Regions from separate parts of the Pantoea sp. At-9b genome, predicted to be linked through region 2. Evidence: predicted binding sites of a transcription regulator. Region 2 holds the regulator's gene; the other holds the start of a gene.
What was found. The regulator ArgR, encoded in region 2, controls arginine synthesis, uptake and breakdown. The targets are predictions, from matches to a motif close to ANTGAATAAAAATACANT.
Positions count from the first base shown of each region.

Region 1 (12,434 bases), 1.1 Mb from region 2:
GAACTGCTGGATGCGGCGGTGCAGCAACTGTTGCGCATCCTGCACAAGCCCAGCACGCGGGAGTTTATCGCCATGCAGATTGTGCGCTGGCTGAAACGCGAACATCCGATCAAGGCCAAGGTGTTACCCACCGAGTGGCTGGGCGAGCACAGTGCCGATCTGGTGGCTAACGCCGTGGATGCGATTTTGGACGATGTGGCCCTCGATCAGGGACACGAGTTTCGCCTCGGCTTTAACCGTGCGGTGGAGCGTCTGATTGTGAAGCTGAAGAACGACCCGGAGATGGCGGAACGCGCCGAAGTGATCAAAAGTTGGCTGAAGGAAGATGAGTCGCTGAATCGCTATATTGGCGAGCTGTGGCAGGATTTGCGCAGCTGGTTGAAAGAGGATTTGCGCAGCGACAACTCACGCGTGCAGGAGCGCGTGCGGCTGGCCGCGCTGTGGCTGGGTGAAACCCTCGCCGCCGACCCGGCGTTGCGGACCTCAATGAATCAACACCTGGAAGATGCCGCGCGCAGTGTCGCCCCGGAGTTTGCACAGTTTTTGACGCGTCATATCAGTGACACCGTGAAAAGCTGGGATGCGCATGAAATGTCGCAGCAGATTGAGCTGAATATTGGCCGTGATTTACAGTTTATTCGTATCAACGGCACGCTGGTGGGCGGTTCGATTGGTCTGGTGTTGTATTTGTTGTCGCAGTTGCCCGCATTGATCGGGCATTTGAATGTTATCCCGTAGTGGCGCGATTTATCGCGCCACTACGGAACACATATCAGCGTCGTTTTAACATCAAAAACAGGCTGATAGCGAAGAATGCCGCGCTGGGCAGCACCGCACCAAGAATCGGTGGAATGCCGTACACCAGGCTGAGTGGACCAAAAATCTGATCCAGCACGTAGAACAGGAAGCCGAAGCTGATACCGGTGACGACACGTACCCCCATCGACACGCTACGCAGCGGACCAAAGATAAACGACAGCGCCATCAGCATCATTACCGCCACCGAGAGTGGCTGGAAGATTTTGCTCCACATGTTGAGCTGATAACGTCCCGCTTCTTGTCCACTCTGCTTGAGGTATTTGCTGTAGTTATAAAGGCCACGGATCGACAACGCATCCGGGTCCAGCGCCACGACACCCAACTTGTCTGGCGTCAGGTTGGTCTTCCATTCCCCGCTCAGGCTTTGTGAACCGGTAATCTGCTTCGCATCTTTCAGATCCGACTCATCCACCTGAGACAGAACCCACAGTTTCTTCGCATTATCCCAGGTGGCCGTCGCCGCATAACGGACGCTCAACAGACGACGCTGCTCGCTGAAGTTGTAGATGCTGACGCCATCTATCTGGTTATCGCCCTTGATGCGTTCGATATAGATGAAGCTGTTGCCATCTTTCGCCCACAAACCATTCTGCGTTGACACCAGTGCGCCGCCATACAGCTGCTGCGCACGGTAGTTACGCGCCATCTGCTCACCCTGCGGTGCAACAAATTCACCAATCGCCATGGTCAGCAGCACCAACGGAATGGCGGTTTTCATCACCGCCAGTGCCACCTGCATACGGGTAAAGCCGGATGCCTGCATCACCACCAGCTCGCTGCGTTGAGCGAGGTTACCGAGGCCCAACAACGCCCCTAACAGCGCCGCCATCGGGAAGAAGATCTCGATGTCCTTCGGCACGCTGAGCAGGGTGTAGTAACCCGCATCCAGTGCGGTATATGCGCCCTGCCCGGTTTTACGCAGCTGATCAACAAACTTGATAATGCCCGACAGCGACACCAACATGAACAACGTCATCATGATGGTGTTGAAGATGGTTTTGCCGATATAACGGTCAAGTACCTTAAACATCACACTGACCCTCCACGGCTAAAACGGGCGCGGATGCGGCGCATTGGCACCGTATCCCACAGGTTCAGGCCGACGGCCAGCGCCAGATACGCGAAGTTAACTACCCACATCCAGAGGGTGGGATCGAATTTCCCCTTCGCCGAGTTCGATTTCAGCGAACTTTGCAGCAGGAAGAAAATCAGGTACAGCAACATCGCCGGTAGCATCGACAGGACGCGGCCCTGGCGCGGGTTCACCACGCTGAGCGGCACCACCATCAGCGCCATAATCAACACCGAGAACACCAGCGTCAGACGCCAGTTCAGCTCGGCAGTGAAGGTAGGATCGTTGCTTTGCCACAGCGAGCGCATATCCGCCTGCTCAGCATCGTTAGGGTCCAACACCGCCTGCTTGTAGCCAATCAACGCCTTGTAATCCACAAAGTCGGTGATACGGAAATCACGCAGCATCGCCGTACCTTCAAAGCGCGTGCCTTTATCCAGCGTCACGATTTGTGAGCCGTCCGGGCGTTGCTCCATATGCCCGCTGTCCGCTAACACCACGGATGGGCGCGCATTCCCCTTAGGACGCAGCTGCGCGAGGAAGACGTTGCCGAAGGTGTTACCCCGCACGTCCTCAACGAACAATACCGCGTTGCCATCGCTGGAGGTCTGGAACTGCCCCGCCGCCAGCGCCGCCGCGCCAGGGTTAGCTTTGGCATTTTGCGTCACTTCATCCTGATAACGTGAGGACCAGGGACCCAGCCAGATCACGTTGATCGCCGCCACAATCGAGGTGAGCAGCATCAGGATCATCGCGGATTTGACCAATACGCTTTTCCCCAGGCCACAGGCATGCATCACCGTGATTTCACTTTCGGTGTACAGCCGCCCAAGGGTCATTAAAATCGCCAGAAACAGGCTTAGGGGCAGGATAAGTTGTGCCATTTCAGGCACGCCAAGTCCTAACAATGTCAGAACCAGGTTTGTCGGTATCTCGCCATCCACCGCAGCACCCAGGATCCTCACTAACTTCTGACAAAAGAAGATCAGTAGCAGGATGAACAGGATAGCCAGCTGGCTTTTGAGCGTTTCCCGAACCAGATATCTAATGATGATCACGCTTAGTACGCCTGTGATAACTTGTCTTTTTGCAGGAAAATCGCTAGTTTCAACGCTTATCAGCCATTTTTCTTCATCAATGGCCGTCATCGCAGCTAAAATAGTATGACAAACGCGTCCGGGTGGTGAAAAAACAACACATTGCCACCCTAACTCATTATGACCGCCGGCGTTTAAATGTCATGGCGTCGCAACAAATTTAATGCGTTACGAGCGCGCTACATTCTAACGACAGCTTAGGCCGTTGTCTTTAAGATTCAGGAGAGTGCATGGAGTTCAGTGTAAAAAGCGGTAGTCCGGAAAAACAGCGCAGCGCCTGCATTGTGGTTGGCGTTTTCGAACCGCGTCGTCTTTCACCGATTGCCGAACAGCTCGATAAGATCAGCGACGGCTACATCAGCGCCCTGCTGCGCCGCGGTGAGCTTGAGGGTAAAGTGGGCCAGACACTGCTGCTGCACCATGTGCCAAACATCCTTTCCGAGCGCATCCTGCTGATTGGCTGCGGCAAAGAACGTGAGTTGGATGAGCGCCAGTACAAGCAGGTGATTCAGAAAACCATCAACACGCTGAATGATACCGGCTCAATGGAAGCGGTATGTTTCCTGACTGAACTGCATGTCAAAGGCCGCAATACCTACTGGAAAGTGCGTCAGGCGGTGGAGACCTCCAAAGAGGCGCTCTACAACTTTGATCAGCTGAAAAGCAACAAAGTCGAGCCTCGCCGCCCGCTGCGTAAGCTGGTGTTCAACGTGCCGACGCGCCGTGAACTGACCAGCGGTGAGCGCGCAATTCAGCATGGCCTGGCCGTCGCTTCCGGTGTGAAAGCGGCAAAAGATCTCAGCAACATGCCGCCAAATATTTGTAACGCCGCGTATCTGGCGTCGCAGGCACGTCAGTTGGCCGATGCGTTCAGCAAAAATGTCACCACCCGTGTCATTGGTGAACAGCAGATGAAAGAGCTGGGTATGAATGCGTACCTCGCCGTCGGTGCTGGCTCGCAGAATGAGTCGCTGATGTCAGTGATTGAATACAAAGGCAGCGGCAACCCGGACGAGCGTCCCATTGTGCTGGTGGGTAAAGGGCTGACCTTCGACTCCGGCGGTATCTCGATCAAACCTGCGGAAGCGATGGACGAGATGAAGTACGACATGTGCGGTGCGGCGTCGGTATACGGCGTGATGCGCATGGTGGCAGAGCTGAATCTGCCGCTCAACGTGGTCGGCGTGCTGGCAGGTTGTGAAAACATGCCTGATGGCCGTTCAATGCGCCCCGGTGACGTGCTGACCACCATGTCAGGCCAAACCGTCGAAGTGCTGAACACCGATGCCGAAGGCCGCCTGGTGCTGTGTGATGCCCTGACCTACGTTGAACGCTTCGATCCTGAAGTGGTGATTGATGTCGCCACCCTGACCGGGGCCTGCGTGATTGCGCTGGGTCATCATGTCAGCGGTTTGCTGTCGAACCACAATCCACTGGCGCACGAATTGATCAGTGCCTCTGAGCAGTCCGGTGATCGCGCCTGGCGTTTGCCCATGGCGGATGAATATCAGGAGCAGCTGGAATCCAATTTTGCCGACATGGCAAACATTGGTGGCCGTCCGGGCGGTGCCATCACCGCCGCCTGCTTCCTGGCTCGCTTCGCGCGCAAATTTAACTGGGCGCACCTGGATATCGCCGGTACCGCCTGGCGTTCCGGAAAAGCCAAAGGCGCGACCGGCCGTCCGGTTCCGCTACTGTCGCAGTTCCTGCTGAACCGCGCAGGTCTGAACGGCGACGATTGATTGCTGGATTGACCTTACTTGTGGGGCGCATAATGCGCCCCAATGTCATTAATGGAATCTAGCTCGCCATGAAAAACGCCACCTTTTATGTGATGGAGTCCGATACTGCCAGCGACGGCCTGAGCGCCATCGAAGCGTTGGTGTGCGATCTGGCCGAAGCACGCTGGCGTGACGGCAAGCGCATCCTGATTGCCTGTACCGATGAACAGCAGGCCAATCGTCTGGATGAAGCCTTATGGCAGCGCCCGGCAAACGCCTTTGTGCCGCATAACCTCGCCGGTGAAGGCCCGCGTTATGGCGCGCCGGTCGAGCTGGCCTGGCCGCAACGACGTGGCAGTTCACCGCGTGACTTGCTGATCAGCCTGCTGCCGCAGTTCGCAGATTTTGCTACTGCTTTCCATGAAGTGATAGACTTCGTTCCTTACGAAGAATCCCAGAAACAGCTGGCGCGTGACCGCTATAAAGCGTATCGCAGCGTTGGCTTCCAATTGAATACGGCGACGCCACCACCGCCGCAAACGACATAGCAGAAATGGAAAAGACATATAACCCGCAAGATATCGAGCAGCCGCTCTACGAGCACTGGGAACAGCAGGGCTACTTTAAACCGAATGGCGATACCAGCCAGGAAAGCTTTTGCATCATGATCCCGCCGCCGAACGTTACCGGCAGCTTGCATATGGGTCACGCCTTCCAGCAAACCATCATGGACACCATGATTCGCTACCAGCGCATGCAGGGCAAAAACACCCTGTGGCAGGCCGGTACTGACCACGCGGGTATCGCTACTCAGATGGTGGTTGAGCGCAAAATTGCGGCTGAAGAAGGCAAAACGCGTCAGGATTACGGTCGCGAAGCCTTTATCGACAAAATCTGGCAGTGGAAAGCGGAATCTGGCGGCAATATCTCCCGTCAGATGCGTCGCCTCGGCAACTCTGTTGACTGGGAGCGTGAGCGCTTCACCATGGATGAAGGGCTTTCCAATGCCGTGAAAGAAGTGTTTGTCCGCCTGTACAAAGAGAACCTGATTTACCGTGGCAAGCGCCTGGTAAACTGGGACCCGAAACTGCGTACCGCGATTTCTGACCTCGAAGTTGAAAACCGCGAAACCAAAGGTTCGATGTGGCACATCCGTTATCCGCTGGCGGATGGCGCTAAAACCGCTGAAGGTAAAGATTACCTCGTGGTCGCCACCACCCGTCCGGAAACCCTGCTGGGCGATACCGGTGTGGCCGTCAACCCGGAAGATCCGCGTTACAAGGATCTGATCGGCAAAGAACTGATTCTGCCGCTGGTGAATCGTCGCATTCCGATCGTCGGTGATGATCACGCCGATATGGAAAAAGGCACCGGTTGCGTGAAGATCACCCCGGCGCACGACTTCAACGACTACGAAGTTGGTCGTCGTCATGCGCTGCCGATGATCAATATCCTGACCTTTGACGGCGACATTCGCACCACCGCTGAAGTGCTGGACACCAACGGCGAAGAGACTGACGTCTACAGCAACGCCATCCCGGCAGAGTTCCAGAACATGGAGCGTTTTGCTGCGCGTAAAGCGATTGTCGCTGCGGTTGACGCTCTCGGCCTGCTGGATGAGATCAAACCGCACGATCTGACCGTGCCTTACGGTGACCGTGGTGGTGTGGTGATTGAGCCGATGCTCACCGACCAGTGGTACGTGCGCACTGCCCCGCTGGCGAAAGTCGCGGTCGAAGCGGTAGAGAACGGCGACATCCAGTTCGTGCCGAAGCAGTACGAAAACATGTATTTCTCCTGGATGCGTGACATTCAGGACTGGTGTATTTCCCGCCAGCTGTGGTGGGGTCACCGTATCCCGGCGTGGTACGACAATCACGGCAACGTGTATGTGGGTCGCACCGAAGAAGAAGTGCGTCAGGAAAACAACCTCGCCGCAGACGTGGCGTTGCGTCAGGACGAAGACGTGCTGGATACCTGGTTCTCTTCTGGCCTGTGGACCTTCTCCACCCTCGGCTGGCCGGAGAACACCGAAGCGCTGCGCACCTTCCACCCAACCAGCGTGCTGGTGAGCGGCTTCGACATCATCTTCTTCTGGATCGCCCGCATGATCATGCTGACCATGCACTTCATGAAAGATGAAGACGGCAAGCCGCAGGTGCCGTTCAAGACCGTGTATATCACCGGTCTGATCCGTGACGAAGAAGGGCAGAAAATGTCCAAGTCGAAAGGCAACGTCATCGATCCGCTGGATATGGTGGACGGCATTTCGCTGGAAGACCTGCTGGAAAAACGTACCGGTAACATGATGCAGCCGCAACTGGCTGATAAGATCCGCAAACGTACCGAGAAGCAGTTCCCGGACGGCATCTTACCATCAGGCACCGATGCGCTGCGCTTTACCCTCGCGGCGCTGGCTTCAACCGGCCGTGACATCAACTGGGACATGAAGCGCCTTGAAGGCTACCGCAACTTCTGTAACAAGCTGTGGAACGCCAGCCGCTTTGTGCTGATGAACACCGAAGATCAGGATTGCGGCCAGAACGGCGGCGAAATGAAGCTGTCGCTGGCGGATCGCTGGATCCTCACCGAGTTCAACAGCACGGTGAAAGCCTACCGTGAAGCGCTGGATAGCTATCGTTTCGATATCGCCGCGAACCTGCTGTACGACTTCACCTGGAACCAGTTCTGCGACTGGTATCTGGAGCTGACCAAGCCGGTGATGAACAACGGCAGCGAAGCGGAGCTGCGCGGCACGCGTAATACGCTGGTGACGGTGCTGGAAGCGCTGCTGCGTCTGGCGCACCCGATCATTCCGTTTATCACCGAGACCATCTGGCAGCGTGTCAAAGTACTGAAAAATATCAGTGACGACACCATCATGCTGCAACCGTTCCCGCAGTACGATGCGGCGAAAGAAGATGCGGAAGCGAAAGCGGATATCGAGTGGATGAAGCAGGCGATTGTCGCGGTACGTAATATCCGCGCCGAGATGAACATCGCCCTGAGCAAGCCGCTGGATGTCCTGCTGCGCGATTGTTCCCCTGCGGCACTGCGTCGCGTGGAAGAGAACCGCAACTTCCTGTCGCGTCTGGCTCGCCTGGAAAGCCTGACCATTCTGCCTGCGGGCGTGAAAGGCCCGGTATCGGTGACCAAGATCGTTGAAGGTGCTGAACTGCTGATCCCGATGGCGGACCTGGTGAACAAGGAAGCGGAGCTGGACCGTCTGGCGAAAGAGCTGACCAAGCTGGATGTCGAGATCGAGAAGATCCAGACTAAGCTGGCGAACGAAGGCTTTGTTGCCCGCGCACCGGAAGCGGTAGTAGCGAAAGAGCGCGAGCGTGCAGCGGAACTGGAACAATCAAAAGCAAAACTGATTGAACAGCAGGGCGTGATTGCGGCATTGTAATCGTTTCAGGCCAACTGCTTAACCGAAGCCGGGCACTGCCCGGCTTTTTTCTATCGGATGAGATGCTCATGACCACTGTCACCCCGCTGAATCTTCAGGTTCGTCCAATTACCGCAGCCGATAATCCGCTGATTGCTCGGGTAATTCGTGATGTTTCTGCCGAATTCGGTCTGACTGCTGACAAAGGCTATACCGTGTCCGATCCCAATCTGGACCGACTGTTTGAATTGTACAGCGAGGCGAACAGCGCCTACTGGATTGTCGAGCATCAGGGCAACGTGCTGGGCGGTGGCGGCGTCGCGCCTCTGGCGTGCAGTGCACCCGATATTTGTGAATTGCAGAAGATGTACTTTCTGCCAGAAGCACGCGGCTTCGGCCTGGCACGTGATCTGGCACTCCGCGCGATGGAGTATGCGCGCCAGCAGGGTTTCCGCCGTTGTTATCTGGAAACCACTGCCAGCCTGACCCGCGCCATTAAGCTGTATGAGTCGCTGGGCTTCACGCTGATTGATACCGCGATGGGCTGCACCGGGCATGTGGATTGTGAAGTGCGCATGCTGCGTACCTTATAATTTCCCTCCCCCGCTTGCGGGAGAGGGTTAGGGTGAGGGCAACAGCGCGCACCCTGTAATTTCCCTCTCCCGCTTGCGGGAGAGGGTTAGGGTGAGGGCAACAGCGCGCACTCCATTAAAACACCGGCACGCCACTGTGAAAGCGCAACTCGCTATCCGGCTCGCTGATTAAGCGCCCTTCTGCCTCACCAATCGCCCGCACGCGTGGCGCAATGTCCTTCGGTGAAATCTGTGCCGCCAGCGTCAGGTAATCCTGATAATGGCGTGCTTCTGAACGCAGCAGCGAGATGTAAAACTTCTCCAGTTGCTCATCCAGATACGGTGCCAGGCTGGCAAAACGTTCACAGGAACGCGCTTCGATGTAAGCACCGCAAATCAGCTTATCCACCAGCGTATCCGGCTCATGGGTGGTGACCTCACGCAGCAGCCCTTTGGCGTAACGGCTGGCGGTGATTTTGCGATACGGCAGGCCGCGTGCCTGCATGATTTCCCAAACCTGATAAAAATGATGCAGCTCTTCTTTTATCAGCAGCACCATCTTTTCCACCAGCTCATCCGCCCACGGCAGTTCGTTACGCACGATGATGCTTTTGGTCAGATTTTTATGGGCGTTGATGAAGTTGCTGTCATGATCTTCACCAAAAATAAAATCTTCATAGGGTTGCAACCACGCGAGGATGGCATCCCCACTCGGCTTATCGGCCACATATTTACGAATCAGCCAGACGGCGGTTTGCGCCGCTTTCAACTCACAAACCATATGATCGGTCAGCAGCAGCGTCAGGTTTTCTGGCTTGCGCGCCTCATCGATCCACGCCTGTGGTGTCCGGCAATGCAGAAACTGATGGATAGGTGCTAATAGCGGGGCGTAATTCATGAATGTCTTTATCTGCGGGAAAAAAATACGGGCAGCAACATGGCCGCCCGTTCATGCTTAGTGACGCACACCGTCGTCTTCATCATCGATGAAGTCGCCGTCGTCATCTTCGTCTTCCGCGTCCGGGTCTTCGAAGTAGGTGCCCCAGCCGTCGTAATCAACGTTGTATTTACCCGCCAGATTGACCAGTTGCTCCACCTGAGCATCAATCAGCTCGGGTTTCAGCGCGGCTTCGCTCAGGATATCGACACACATCACCGTGCTGCCATCTTCCAGTTCCAACTCTTCCGGTTCGGTGACTTCATAGCCCAGCTTGAAGGCATCCACCGCCGCTTTTTCCAGCGAGTCAAAATTGTTGCAGGAGAGATGATGCTCAATGGTGTACAGCGCATCCGGATCGCTGCCATCTTCCAGTAACTCATCAATGATCAACCGCGTCTCTTCGCGTTGTTCTTCCAGCAATGCTTCGTATGCCATAGGGATGTCCTCAAAATGTTCGGCAATGAATGCAATTATTTTCCCACACTGCCTCGCGCGCCACTACTCAAAACAGAAAGTTTCTTAACGCCGGGGTTGAAAATGCATATTCATACGGTTAGATTGAATTTTAATTCATTTATGATGCCCACATGGAGCGCTGTATGAGTCAGCTGAACCAACGCCATTTCCTGAGATTGCTGGACTTCACCCCAGCAGAAATTGATTACCTGTTAAGATTGGCCGGTGAATTAAAACACGCAAAGAAAAACGCCAGCGAAACGCAGTACCTGAAAGGTAAAAACATCGCGCTCATCTTCGAAAAAGACTCGACCCGTACCCGTTGCTCTTTCGAAGTTGCCGCTTATGATCAAGGTGCTAACGTCACTTACCTCGGCCCAAGTGGCAGCCAGATCGGCCATAAAGAATCGATGAAGGACACCGCACGCGTGCTGGGACGCATGTATGACGGTATTCAATATCGCGGCTATGGTCAGGCGCTGGTGGAAACCCTGGCGGAGCATGCCGGTGTGCCGGTGTGGAACGGTCTGACCACCGAATTCCATCCCACCCAGTTGCTGGCCGACCTGCTGACCATGCAGGAACATCTGCCGCAAAAATCCCTGAACGAAATGACGCTGGTGTATGTTGGCGATGCCCGCAATAACATGGGTAACAGCATGCTGGAAGCGGCGGCGATGGTCGGGCTGGATCTGCGTCTGGTGGCCCCGAAAGGCTGCTGGCCAGAAGAACAACTGGTGGAGCAATGCCAGATCGCAGCACAGAAAACCGGCGGCAAAATTACGTTGACCGAAGATATTGCTGCTGGCGTACAGGGTGCGGATTTCATCTACACTGACGTGTGGGTCTCGATGGGAGAAGACAAATCCGTGTGGTCCGATCGTATCGCGCTGCTGCGTCCTTACCAGGTGAACAGCGCGATGCTGGCGCTGACCGGCAATCCGCAGGTGAAGTTCCTGCACTGCCTGCCTGCGTTTCATGATGATCAAACCACGCTGGGACGTCAGATGGCCGAGCAGTATGGTCTGAGCGACGGCATGGAAGTCAGTAATGAAGTGTTTGAATCGACACACAGCATTGTGTTTGACCAGGCAGAAAACCGCATGCACACCATTAAAGCGGTCATGGTGGCTACGCTCGGCCAACCGTAATTCAGGCCACAGCAAACGATTACCTCGCGTGCGATTTCTGCTTGATGCAAATCAGTGAATGCGTATAATGCGCCACAATTTGCCGGGAGGAAGCATGCAACAGCGCAGCGCACAATTTGACGCTCAATTACGCCAGAAAGCTGGCGGCGCACCTGTTTCTTTCCGTCATCAATCGATCGCAAATCAAGCCCCTTAAGCAGGGGCTTTTTTTTGTCCGTCATCCGGCAGCGCAGAGGAGAGAGCTATGGCCAACCCGCTATATCGTAAGCACATTATTTCAATTAACGATCTCAGCCGCGACGAGCTTGAGCTGGTACTGCATACCGCTGCGCAGCTCAAGGCGCATCCGCAGCCGGAGTTGCTGAAACACAACGTCATCGCCAGCTGCTTCTTTGAAGCCTCAACGCGTACCCGTCTGTCGTTTGAAACCGCCATGCATCGTCTCGGTGCCTCAGTGGTAGGTTTTGCCGACGGGAGCAACACCTCGCTTGGCAAGAAAGGTGAAACCCTCGCCGATACCATTTCGGTGATTGGCACCTATGTCGATGCGATTGTGATGCGCCATCCGCAGGAGGGTGCCGCGCGCCTCGCCACCGAATTTTCTGGCGGCGTGCCGATTCTCAACGCCGGAGACGGTGCCAACCAGCACCCGACGCAGACCCTGCTGGATCTGTTCACCATTCGCGAAACCCAGAGCCGTCTGGATAACCTGAACGTGGCGATGGTCGGCGACCTGAAATATGGCCGTACCGTGCACTCCCTGACCCAGGCGCTGGCGAAATTCGACGGCAATCGCTTCTTTTTCATCGCCCCTGATGCCCTGGCGATGCCGTCATACATCACCGATATGCTGGATGAGAAAAACATCCACTGGTCGCGCCATGACAGCATCGAAGAGGTGATGCCTGAGCTGGATATCCTGTACATGACGCGTGTACAGAAAGAGCGTCTCGACCCGTCAGAATACGCCAACGTCAAAGCACAGTTTATTCTGCGTGCCAGCGACCTGGTCGGTGCGCGCGACAATATGAAGGTGCTGCACCCGCTGCCGCGTATTGATGAGATCACTACCGATGTCGACAGCACACCGCATGCCTGGTATTTCCAGCAGGCCGGTAATGGCATCTTCGCCCGCCAGGCCTTGCTGGCACTGGTCCTGAATCGCGATCTGGCTCTGTAAGGAGGAAAACAGCATGACACACGATAACAAATTGCAGG
Region 1 covers NC_014837.1:615,997-628,430, reverse strand. The annotation lists gene PAT9B_RS02765 (DUF445 domain-containing protein) at 1-738, shown strand, start outside; gene lptG (LPS export ABC transporter permease LptG) at 773-1,849, opposite strand; gene lptF (LPS export ABC transporter permease LptF) at 1,849-2,949, opposite strand; gene pepA (leucyl aminopeptidase) at 3,219-4,730, shown strand; gene PAT9B_RS02745 (DNA polymerase III subunit chi) at 4,799-5,257, shown strand; gene PAT9B_RS02740 (valine--tRNA ligase) at 5,263-8,118, shown strand; gene PAT9B_RS02735 (GNAT family N-acetyltransferase) at 8,187-8,690, shown strand; gene PAT9B_RS02730 (tRNA-(ms[2]io[6]A)-hydroxylase) at 8,806-9,567, opposite strand; gene rraB (ribonuclease E inhibitor RraB) at 9,625-10,044, opposite strand; gene argF (ornithine carbamoyltransferase) at 10,209-11,216, shown strand; gene pyrB (aspartate carbamoyltransferase) at 11,461-12,396, shown strand; gene pyrI (aspartate carbamoyltransferase regulatory subunit) at 12,410-12,434, shown strand, end outside.
Region 1: the regulator ArgR is predicted to act here: its motif matches at 10,167-10,184, upstream of argF (ornithine carbamoyltransferase).

Region 2 (12,434 bases):
ATCGCAGCAGATTGATAACGAAATGGCTCAGCTGCGCGTCCAACGGCTGCGTTATGAGGATTTACTTGAGCGTCAGCAGGAATTGCGCAAAGAGAAACAGGATGATGGCACGCCGTTCACCAGTGAACAGAGCCGCATTCTGGAAGCCCAGTTGAAAACCCAGCGCGAGCTGCTCAACTCATTAATTTCCGGCTGCGATACGCTGATTCTGGAAATTACCAAACTTAAAGTTTCCAACACCCAGTTGCAGGATGCACTTACGGAAGTGCGCGATGCCACCCATCGTTATCTGTTCTGGACCGCTGATGTCAGTACGGTTGACCTGAGTTTCCCGATGGATACCGCACAGGCGCTGGCGCGTCTGCTGTCGCTCGACACACTGGGTCAGTTGGGCAAAGCCCTGGCGATGATGTTTACCAGTAAAGAAACAGTGTTACCGATTTTGGGTGCCGTGTTGCTGGTTGGCTTCAGCATCAGTTCACGCCGTCACTACCATGCGTTTCTCGCCCGGGCTGCCAGCAAGGTCGGCAAGGTGACACAGGATCACTTCGGTCTGACGCTGCGCACGGTGTTCTGGTCGATTCTGGTGGCTGTACCGATTCCGGTGTTATGGGCCGCCCTCGGCTACGGTTTGCAGGAAGCCTGGCCCTACCCGATTGCCGTGGCGATTGGCGATGGTATTACCGCCACGCTGCCGCTGCTGTGGGCGTTTATGATCAGCGCCTCCTTTGCCCGTCCGAATGGCCTGTTTGTGGTGCACTTCCGTTGGCCCCAGGCACGCGTGGCGCGTGCAATGCGTTATTACTCGCTGACCGTTGGCCTGATTGTACCGCTGATCATGCTGCTCATCGCTTTCGCTAACCTGGAAGACCGTGAGTTCTCATCAACGCTCGGCAGGTTGTGTTTCATCCTGATTTGCGGGGCACTGAGCATCGTGACGGTCAGCCTGAAACGCGCCGGTATTCCGCTGTATCTGGATAAAGAAGGCAACGGTGATAATTTTATCAACCGTATTCTGTGGAACCTGATGATCGCCATTCCCCTGGTCGCGGCGTTCGCATCCTGCATCGGCTATCTGGCAACAGCGCAGGCGTTGCTGGCGCGTCTGGAAACCTCGGTCGGGATCTGGTTCTTCCTGCTGGTGATTTACCATATTGTTCGGCGCTGGATGCTAATCCAACGTCGGCGTATTGCCTTTGATCGCGCCCGTCAGCGCCGTGCCGATATGCTGGCCAACCGCGCGCGCAGTGAAGAAGACAAAGAACAAGCCGCCGGCAGCAACGAAGGGGTGGAAGCAGATGAACCGGTCATCGATCTTGACGCTATCAGCGCCCAGTCATTGCGGCTGGTACGTTCGATACTGACGCTGATCGCCCTGGTGTCAGTGATTGTGCTGTGGTCAGAGATACACTCGGCGTTTGGTTTCCTCGAAAATATTCGTCTGTGGGATGTCAGTACCACGGTACAGGGGGTGGAGAGCATTCAGCCGATTACCCTCGGATCGATTCTGATCGCCGTTCTGGTATTGATTATTACCACCCAACTGGTGCGGAACATGCCTGCGCTCCTCGAGCTGGCGCTGTTGCAGCACCTGAGTCTGACGCCTGGCACCGGTTATGCCATCACCACGCTGACCAAATATATCCTGATGCTGATTGGCGGACTGATTGGCTTCTCAATGATTGGCATTGAATGGGCGAAGCTGCAATGGCTGGTCGCCGCACTCGGTGTCGGTTTAGGCTTTGGCTTACAGGAGATTTTTGCCAACTTTATTTCCGGCCTGATTATCCTGTTTGAAAAACCGATTCGTATCGGCGATACCGTTACCATCCGCGATCTCACCGGCAGTATCACCCGCATCAACACCCGCGCGACCACCATTACCGACTGGGATCGCAAAGAGATTATCGTGCCGAATAAGGCCTTTATTACCGAGCAATTTGTTAACTGGTCGCTGTCTGATTCGGTAACGCGTGTGGTATTGACCATTCCGGCACCGGCTGGGGTCAATAGCGATGAAGTCACCCTGATCCTGAAACAAGCGGCTGAGCGTTGTACTTATGTACTGGATATGCCCGCCCCGGATGTGTTCCTCGTCGATCTGCAACAAGGTATCCAGCTGTTTGAACTGCGTGTGTATGCTGCCGAGATGGGACACCGCATGCCGCTGCGTCATGAACTGCATCAGCTGATTTTGCATGGCTTCGCCGAGCACGGCATCGAAATGCCTTTCCCGCCCTTCCAGGTACGTATGGAAACCGTGGGCAAGAAAAGCCCGGCCAGCAATGGCGCACCTGCGGCACGTAATTATAAGTCGGGTGGGTTATAAAAATGAGGTGCGCAGTGGATGCGCACCTGGTCGGTTTATTTCACAAACTCTTCGCCCTGGGCGATATCTTTTTTCAGCGTGTCCAGCATGCCGGTTAACGCCTGCTGCTCAAAGGGGCTAAGCGTCCCGATAGGACGGCGTTCGATGATCCCGGTTTTCCCCAGCAGCAGAGGCTGTGAGAAGAAGCGTGCGTATTCACCATCGCCCTCCACATAAGCACATTCCACCACGTTAGCATCGCCCTGTAAGGCGCGTACCAGCGACAGACCGAAGCGGGCCGCGGCCTGCCCCATCGACAACGTTGCTGAGCCGCCACCGGCTTTTGCTTCTACCACTTCAGTACCCGCGTTTTGGATACGTTTGGTGAGATCCACAACTTCCTGCTCACTGAAACTCACGCCTTTAACCTGCGACAACAGCGGCAGAATGGTGACGCCAGAATGCCCCCCGACTACCGGCACCTCAATCTCGCCCGGTTGCTTACCTTTTAACGCCGCAACAAAGGTGTTGCCGCGAATAATATCCAGCGTGGTGACCCCAAACAGGCGATTTTTGTCATACACCCCGGCTTTCTTCAGCACTTCCGCCGCAATCGCCACCGTGGTGTTAACCGGGTTGGTGATCACGCCAATCAGGGCCTTGGGCGCAGTACTTGCCACCTGCTCAATCAGGTTACGCACAATACCGGCGTTAACGTTAAAGAGATCGGCGCGGTCCATGCCGGGTTTACGTGCCACTCCGGCGGAAATCAGCACCACATCGGCTCCCTTCAGCGCGGGCGTGGCATCTTCACCACTAAAACCCTCAACTTTTACGGCAGTAGGAATGTGGCTGAGATCCACAGCCACACCCGGTGTAACCGGGGCGATGTCATATAGCGAAAGGGCTGAACCTGCGGGTAATTGGGTCTTGAGCAACAGTGCTAGCGCCTGGCCAATACCACCAGCGGCACCGAGAACGGCAACTTTCATCCTGGACTCCTTATTAAGGTGGGGCAGAGATCTGCCGGATTTCCATCGGGTTACGAGTTTAATCAACTTCTCAGGCGATAGCGACAATACCCGTCGCGCTACTAACACTGACGCCGCAATACGGCTCCCGAGACATCCACACTTCAGAAGTCGCCTGAATGATCATAGGTCGCAGCCAGAAGACAGGGTCGGCAATGATCAATCATTTTGTTGTTACCACTTCAATAATATAACAACATTGCAACCTTCGCTTTTGCGCGCCATACCGCGATTTTGGCGTAGCGGTAAATCTCTGTTATGATCGCCGCCCTCGCAAACATCCCTGGCGAAATACTCACCTGTTTATTGCATAAAAATTCATTTAAATGCATAATAATTTATCTGCATGGGCCTATTGCCCTACGCATCCCTCTTTTTATTGGTAACCTATGCGAAACCCATCTAAGCAAGACGACCTGGTTAAGGCGTTCAAAGCCCTCCTGAAAGAAGAGAAATTCAGCTCTCAGGGCGAAATTGTGCAGGCGTTACAGGAAGACGGCTTCGAGAACATCAATCAGTCAAAAGTTTCTCGTATGCTTACCAAGTTTGGTGCGGTACGCACGCGCAATGCGAAAATGGAGATGGTTTACTGCCTGCCAGCTGAGCTGGGTGTGCCGACCACCACCAGCCCGCTGAAGAATCTGGTGCTGGATATCGACTACAACGATGCTCTGGTGGTGATTCATACCAGCCCGGGTGCCGCACAGCTCATCGCCCGCCTGCTGGATTCACTGGGCAAAGCCGAAGGTATCCTCGGCACGATCGCAGGTGATGACACCATCTTTATTACCCCCGCGCGCGCGTTCACCGTTAAGCAGCTGCATGACGCTGTGCTGATGTTATTCGAACAAGAGCTATAAAACCCTGCTTGCTACCGGCAGATTACCTGCCGGTAACAACTCGCACATCTTCTCTTCTCGTCGCCTCGCTTAAGCTAAAATCCACCAGAAACAATGTATTAAGCATATTCCTCGTGGTTCTCACGCTCTGTAACAATTGGTAGGACCTTTTATCCTGCTTAACCTTTCGCGCTATTTTACACTGCTTTACATACCAAGCTCAGCCATATAAGCCACTCACGGCGCACCAGCCAGCGGGATCAACCGCCATATTTCGCACAGAAAGATAAAATGACATAGCCCATTGTTTTTACATGTAATTAACAGGCATTGGGCAGAAACCAGGCGGTTTTTATAACACTCAGTTATTAAAAGTTGTCATAAGGACAAAGAATAACAACCAAACATTATTAGCAGAATATTAATTTCATGGGTGATTAGATCTATACTTCTTTTCGTGATGCAAATCACACCAAACAAAAAGAGAAAAAACAGACGACGAGGAAATAATCATGAAAGTTAAAACTACTATCGCAACCCTGAGCATTCTATCTGCCCTGTCATTTGGCGCTTTCGCCGCAGATTCTATCAACGCCGATCAGGCCATGAATCTGCAACCGGCCGGCACCATCAGTGTCAGCGGCACGGCTGGTTCACCGATGGATATCCATCAGCAATTGAGCGAAAAAGCAGATCAGCAAGGTGCTAAAGCTTACCGCGTAATCGAAGCGCGTAATGACAACACCTATCACGCGACTGCTGAACTTTATAAATAAGTTCGCCGAAACAAGACGCAATGTGAATGACAACCCATTTGAGATGCGATTGCGCTCAGGTTGTCCACCCAAATTCAGGAGAGTGAATCATGAAAACTAAATTATCTATCGCAGTTCTGAGCCTGGCTTCCGTTCTTTCTTTCGGTGCCAGCGCTGCCAGCCTGATTACCAATGAACAGGCAGACACCATGAATCTGCAACCGCTGAACCAAACCATCAGCGTCAGCGGCCGTGATGGCGACCAGAACAACATCCGTCAGGAGCTGTCAGCGAAAGCCGATGCTCAGGGTGCCAGCCACTACCGCATCATTGAAAACAATCAGAATGACACCTACCACGTCACTGCTGAACTGTACAAATAATCGATAAATGATTATCCGGCGTCCGAGCGACGCCTGGATATGCATCGACGACCCGCTACCCACTTATTACCGCAGGTTGTTGATTGTAATGAGGAGACCACGAATGAAAATCAAAGCAACCATCGCAACCGCTAGCCTGCTCTCACTGTTGACCTTTGGTGCCTCTGCGGCACAGCTGGTCACTGCGGAACAGGCTCAGAATATGCAGCCTGCGGGGACAGTAACCATCAGTGGTACTGCCGGTGCACCAATGGATTATCGTGCTCAGCTGTCACAGAAAGCCGATGAACAGGGTGCCAGCGCCTATAAAGTGATTGAAGCCCGTACCGGCGACAACTATCACATCACTGCTGAACTGTATAAGTAATTCCTCGTCAACTGCTTGACGAACCCTTTGGCCCCGCTCGCCGGGGCCCTTTTTACGTCACTTCACATTAAAGCGGAGCTGACCATCCAGCTCCTCTTCTGCCTCATCAAACAGCAAAATCAACGCCCCATAGCGACGTTTCTGTCCTGATCCTAAGTGAATAAACTCAATCTCCAGCGGCAACGGCAGTTGATCGCCGGTCACCACTTGCCAGAGATCATCCAAATCAGTAATCGCCAGATCCGCCAGCGCAAAACGGTCGCTAAACTGGCGGAAGAAGTGCGCCTGATCGACGATTTCATCGAAATCAAAACGTTCGATTCTCATCATGACGACTCTCTTTTCTGTACCACTGCCCATTAGACCGGGTAGCCTGCGTTGAAATGATTGTGTTGCTGCGGGAGAAGTGGATGTCCTCTTCCCCTGACAGTTTGCATCCCGTCAGGAAAGTATAGATGGCATTACCGGTGGGTTTGGTGCGAGTGAGCCACCGTCGCAAACGGTGGCTCGTTTTAGATTTGAATCAAGGTGTTCTGGTACTTACTCAGCATCGTGGCAAGACGCTTCACCGGCTCCGTCACACTGACGGGGGCCGCGTAGTGCTGGAGTTTCTCCTGATAGACATCCAGCTCACGTAACAACTGCTCAAAATAGACACGCCGCTTATCATCACTCCGCGTCGAGATCACCTGGTCAGCGGTGGATCGCAGCTGGCGGTGATACGCCGAGAGATCCGCATTGATCGGCACCTCTGCATTACGTAAGCGTTGATGGCCGATGATCAGTGTCAGCGCGATACGGTATTTATTGATATCACCGGGGAACAGATTGAGCAGCATAAACAGCTGCTGATATAGCGCGGGCAAATGGTTCTCACGACGGCGCGCCTGATTGGTGGTCATCGCTGCCACTGCGGCATACATAAAGCGATTCAGCAGCTTACGACCGGTACGGGCTTTTGATTTATCACGAATCAGCAAAATCACCATCATCGCCACAAAACACCCAATCACCTGACCCAATACGTTGTCGAGAAACACGTTGAACTCGAACTTCATTGGGTTATCCAGCACCAACACGTTGATGGTGCCGATCAACGCCCCCAGCGTTCCCAACTGTCGGCGTTGTACAAAGATGCCACCAATAAAGCCCAGCAGGCCAATGGCGATGCACAGCAATAGCATGCTTTGCTGGGTCGAAGGCAGAACGTAGATAAAGTAGAGCGCACCCAGTGGCACCGCCACCGTCATACCGTAGAGGAAATCTTTCGCCATCATCAACGGATTCGGGGTACGCATCGCCAGCGCGGTGATGACCGCCAGCATGACCATACAGCCACTGCCAGAGGTCCAGCCGGTGTACAGCCAGAAAAGCGAGCCAATCGCTGTCGCGGCAAAGGTACGCACGCCATTAATCATGGCATGGTGAGTTTCGGCAGAACGCGCCTGAATCACCACTTCACGTTGCAGAATCCCCTCTTCCAGCGTGGTGATGCGGCTGTTGCTCCTGACACCATTAATCAACAACAAGTATTCCGTGGCCGCCCCAACCCAGCTCGCTAACGTCAGCGGCGTGGTTTTGCTGCTGACGCCAATCACCCGGCGCATAATTTTCATGCGCTTGTGCACGTCATCAACGCTTTTGACCTCTTTCTCGATCAGCAGGCGATACTGCGGCGGAATGTAGTCCGGACGGGAATTCTGAATCAGGAAGGTTTCAGCCGCCTGAGTAATCAATGTTAACGACAGGGTGTTCAGCATCTGCAAACGGCGGCTGCTGTTTTTCCAGCGCGATGATTCCATCATCAACTGACTGCGCATGGTGTTCAGCGCCGTGGTGCGACGCACCAGCGCGCTCCAGGCTTTGTCGACTTCGTCTTTATCGCCGTGCGCCACACAGAGTTGCAGCAGCTTGTAATGCGCTACCAGCAGTGAATCCACTTCCTGATCGATCACTTTTTTAATCGAACGGGGCGAGAAAATCATATCCGCCAGAATGGCACACAGAATACCCAGCACGATTTCGCTACAACGCTCAACCGCAAACTGCGGTGCCAGCGTCAGCCCGCCACTGGCATCGGCGGTGACGACGATAATCAGCGCAGTGTAACCCGCCAGCCCCAGCGCATAGGAGTTTTCGACTTTGATCAGCGAGGAGAGCCAGACACAAAGACCGGCCCACAGGCAGCACAACAGCAACATCACCACCGGGGCGCGCACGGTGGCGATCATAATGGTCAGCGCCGCAATACAGCCAATGAAGGTGCCGATAATACGCAGAATGCCGCGATAGCGCAGCGCGCCGGAGTAGGGATCTCCTCCGGCGACAAAGGCGGTGCCACCCGCCACAATCCCGGCGGTCATCACCGCCCAGCGCGGCGTTTCCAGATTGAAGTGGAAGCCGATGATCAGCGCCGCTACCAGCGCAAACGTCAGCTTCACCGGGAAACGCAGAAACTCAATCATATCGCCCTCTTAACCAAACTCACGCAGGCGATTAAACAGTTTGCTCATCGGTGAGGCTTGCGTCTCACGATCTTTCTCGCCGGTAATCACCACGGTAGCGGTGGTGCCTGCCGGGAAGCGGTTGCCAGGCTGATCGTCGAGATGAATACGCACCGGTACACGCTGTGCCAGACGTACCCACTCCAGATTGGAATCAACCGTGGCCATGCCTTTGCTGTCATTGGTGCTGCTGCTGTCGGTAACGCCAGCCGCAATGCTGTCGACGGTGCCGCGCAATACGGTATTGCTACCCAGCGGGGTGATTTCCGCACGGAAGCCCGGGCGCACGCCATCCAGCTTGGTTTCTTCCATGTAGGCCAGTACGTAGAACGTATGTTGCTGTACCAGCGCCACGGCGACGGAGCCACGGGTAATGAACTCGCCCTGATAGACGTTGAGGTTCGTCACCCAGCCGTCAGACGGTGCCTTAATGGTGGTACGATCCAGGTCGATGGCCGCCAGATCGCGCGTCGCAATGGCTTTCGCCAATTGATGCTCGGTGGTGGTCAGGTCGTTGTTGGCCTGGTCGATGGCTTCACGCGACATCGCGCTGGTGCCAAGCTGATTACGGCGCGCCGCTTCACGACGTTTTTCGTTGGCGACCGCCTGATAGTACTCGACATCGGCCTGCGCTTCATCCAGAGCCTTCTGGTAACGCGGACGGTCGACCACAAACAGGGTGTCGCCCTTCTTCACCAGTTGGTTATCACGGACCGGCACATCGGTGATCAGGCCGGTCACATCCGGCGAGATCGCCACGACATCGGCAGAGAATTTAGCATCACGCGTCCACGGGGATTCGGTGTAGAACACCCAGGCGCGGAAGATGATCACGATAGCGACGACAACCAGCAGGAGAGTAATCGCGTAGCGCGCGATTTTTCTTATTAGCGCTTTCACTTAAAACCTCAGACGAATAAACGGGATACAAGGTAAAACACACAGCAATAAAGCGCTGTGTTAAAAAGTGCCGGATGCCAAACCAGATCATACAATCCGCTGGGCGTCAGCACGCGTTTCACCAGCCAGAACAGCGCCAGTGAAACAATCAGTTCAATGAAGATGGGCGGGAAAGACAGCCCAAATACGACAAATACCGGAAGCACACTCATTTCGGTTCCTTAGTTCGACCTTGCCGGATTGCACCGATACCTGCCCATACGCCACAGAGCACGACGGGTTGATGATAATGGGATGACGGGTAGACTGATGGCAACATTCAGGCCGTTTGAGCTAATCATAGCGTATCATCTGACAAACACAGGCAGATTCACTGCCGTGTTAAGGTGCGGTGAAATGACCCAGCGTGCGTATAGTAACGCGCTTGACTATACGTTATCTACATATTGTGAGCTAAATCACTTTTTAGCCAGAGTAAACAATGGAACGACTTAAAGGCATGTCCATCTTCGCCAAAGTGGTTGAATTAGGTTCCTTTACCGCCGCGGCACGTCAGCTTCATCTTAGTGTTTCGTCGATTAGCCAGATAGTCGCGAAACTGGAAGATGAGCTACAGGTCAAGCTGTTGAATCGCAGTACCCGAAGCATTGGCCTGACCGAAGCGGGCAGAATCTATTATCAGGGCTGTCGCCGTATGTTGGCAGAGGCGATGCAGGTGCACGAGCAACTGTATGCCTTCAACAACACGCCCATTGGTATTTTACGTATCGGCAGTTCGTCGACAATGGCGCAAAATGTCCTCGCCGATATGACCAGCGATATGTTACGCGAATATCCAGGTCTTAGCGTCAATTTAGTGACCGGTATTCCGGCACCGGATTTGATCGCCAACGGGCTGGATCTGGTGATACGCGTAGGTGAGTTGCAGGACTCAAATCTGTTCTCGCGCCGCCTGGGGGCGATGCCGATGGTCGTGTGCGCCGCCAAAAGCTTTCTGGCACAGCACGGCACGCCGGAAAAACCGGGCGAGATCGATAATTTTTCGTGGCTGGAATATAGCGTGCGACCGGACAACACCTTTGAGTTAATTGCCCCGGAAGGGCTGGTAACGCGTTTGACGCCGCAGGGGCGCTTTGTCACTAATGATTCGCTGACGCTGATCCGCTGGCTGAAAGCCGGGTGCGGTATCGCCTATGTACCGTTGATGTGGGTGATTAACGAGATCAACACCGGTGAGATCGATATCCTGTTTACGCAATACCAGTCGGCTCCCAGACCGGTGTATGCTCTGTATACCGAAAAAGATAAGCTGCCGCTGAAAGTGCAGGTGTGTATCGACTATCTGACTGAATATTTCAAACGGGTGGCGCGCCAGTATCAGCAGCACCGTAAAAACTGAGCATAAGTCTCGCATGGACTGTAGCGGCGCAATTTATTGCGCAAGCCAGACGGAGCAAGGTGCCGCCGTCTGGAAAAATCCGCGCGATAAATCGCGCCGCCACGAATCAGTACCGAATCAGGCGGTTCCGCCGACGGTGAGTTTATCGAGCTTCAATGTCGGCTGGCCTACGCCCACCGGCACGCTCTGCCCCTCTTTACCGCAGACACCCACGCCTTTATCCAGCGCCAGGTCGTTACCAACCATGGAGATCTGCTGCATGGCTTCGATACCGGAACCAATCAGCGTGGCCCCTTTCACCGGTTTGGTCACTTTGCCGTTCTCAATCAGATAGGCTTCTGACGTGGAGAACACGAACTTACCGGAGGTGATATCCACCTGACCGCCACCAAAGTTCGGGGCATACAGGCCATACTCCACGCTGGCAATGATGTCCTGCGGGGTGGATTTCCCGGCCAGCATGTAGGTATTGGTCATACGCGGCATCGGCAGATGTGCATAAGACTCACGGCGACCATTGCCGGTAGGGTTGACGCCCATCAGACGCGCATTGAGCTTGTCCTGCATGTAGCCTTTCAGCACACCGTTTTCAATCAACACGTTGTACTGTCCTGGTACGCCTTCATCGTCCACCGCCAGTGAACCGCGCAGACCTTCGATAGTGCCGTCATCCACCACAGTACACAATTCAGATGCGACCAACTGGCCCATTTTGCCGCTGAACACCGAGGTCGCACGACGGTTAAAGTCGCCTTCCAGCCCGTGTCCAACCGCTTCGTGCAGCAACACACCCGGCCAGCCAGCGCCCAGCACCACCGGCAGTGTGCCCGCCGGTGCCGCAACCGCCGAGAGGTTAACCAGCGCCATACGCACCGCTTCACGCGCCCACGCATCCGCACGCACCTCTCCGCTTTCATCGGCGAGGAAGAATTCATAACCAGTACGTGCACCGCCGCCGCTGGAGCCACGTTCACGTTTACCCTGATCTTCTACCTGCACACTGATCGACAGACGCACCAGCGGACGCACATCTGCGGCCAGCGTGCCATCGGTCGCCGCCACCAGCACTTGTTCGTACACCCCGGTCAGGCTGGCATTCACTTCCTGGACACGAGGATCGGCGGCACGCGCCACGTTATCAACACGATGCAGCAGGGCAATTTTGTCTTCACGCGTCAGGCTATCCAGCGGATTGACCGGTGCATACAGTGAACGGTTGATAACTGCCGAGAGGGTATGGGCTTTGCCATTACCTTGTTCGCGTACAATGCTGCGTGCGGCTTCCGCCGACTGGCGCAAGGCATTCAGGGTGATCTGGTCTGCATAAGCAAAACCGGTTTTTTCACCGCTGACCGCCCGGACGCCCACGCCCTGATCGATATGGTACGAGCCGTCTTTAATAATTTTGTCTTCCAGCACCCAAGATTCGTGGAAGCTGGACTGAAAATAGAGATCGGCATAGTCCAGACGACGTTCTGAAAGCTGCCCTAACAGGGAAAAAAGGTCCTGCTGATTAATGCTGTTCGCAGTTAGCAACTGCTCACTTACCAGATTCAGAGTCATCGTTTCTCACTCATTTTACGCTCAGATATTTCATAGCCTGCGGCAATTCCCCGACGGCGTCAAATTCACTTCTTGTCGTTTTCGCGTGGTTTGCGTAGCACTTCATTGATTTCCGGCTTATCCAGTGGCCCGCTGATGTGGTAACGCAATAGCGAAATTTTACTCCACAGTGGCCCCAGCACTTTACTGGCAGCAAACACCGCCGCGCCCACCACCGGGTTGATAACAAACGCCGTCGCCACCCCCACGGAAGCCGAAATTTCTGGTGCCACCACCGCTTCCATATCGATCTCGCGTTTCACCAGATCGACCTTGCCCTGCATCGCGATATCCGCTTCCAGACCATCCACCAACAGGTTATCGGTGTGCATCACGCCATTTTCAA
Region 2 covers NC_014837.1:3,911,088-3,923,521, forward strand. The annotation lists gene mscM (miniconductance mechanosensitive channel MscM) at 1-2,329, shown strand, start outside; gene mdh (malate dehydrogenase) at 2,365-3,300, opposite strand; gene argR (transcriptional regulator ArgR) at 3,729-4,199, shown strand; gene yhcN (peroxide/acid stress response protein YhcN) at 4,691-4,954, shown strand; gene PAT9B_RS17995 (YdgH/BhsA/McbA-like domain containing protein) at 5,044-5,316, shown strand; gene yhcN (peroxide/acid stress response protein YhcN) at 5,420-5,683, shown strand; gene PAT9B_RS18005 (hypothetical protein) at 5,741-6,010, opposite strand; gene aaeB (p-hydroxybenzoic acid efflux pump subunit AaeB) at 6,196-8,148, opposite strand; gene aaeA (p-hydroxybenzoic acid efflux pump subunit AaeA) at 8,158-9,087, opposite strand; gene aaeX (p-hydroxybenzoic acid efflux pump operon protein AaeX) at 9,096-9,299, opposite strand; gene aaeR (HTH-type transcriptional activator AaeR) at 9,569-10,486, shown strand; gene tldD (metalloprotease TldD) at 10,604-12,049, opposite strand; gene yhdP (AsmA2 domain-containing protein YhdP) at 12,115-12,434, opposite strand, start outside.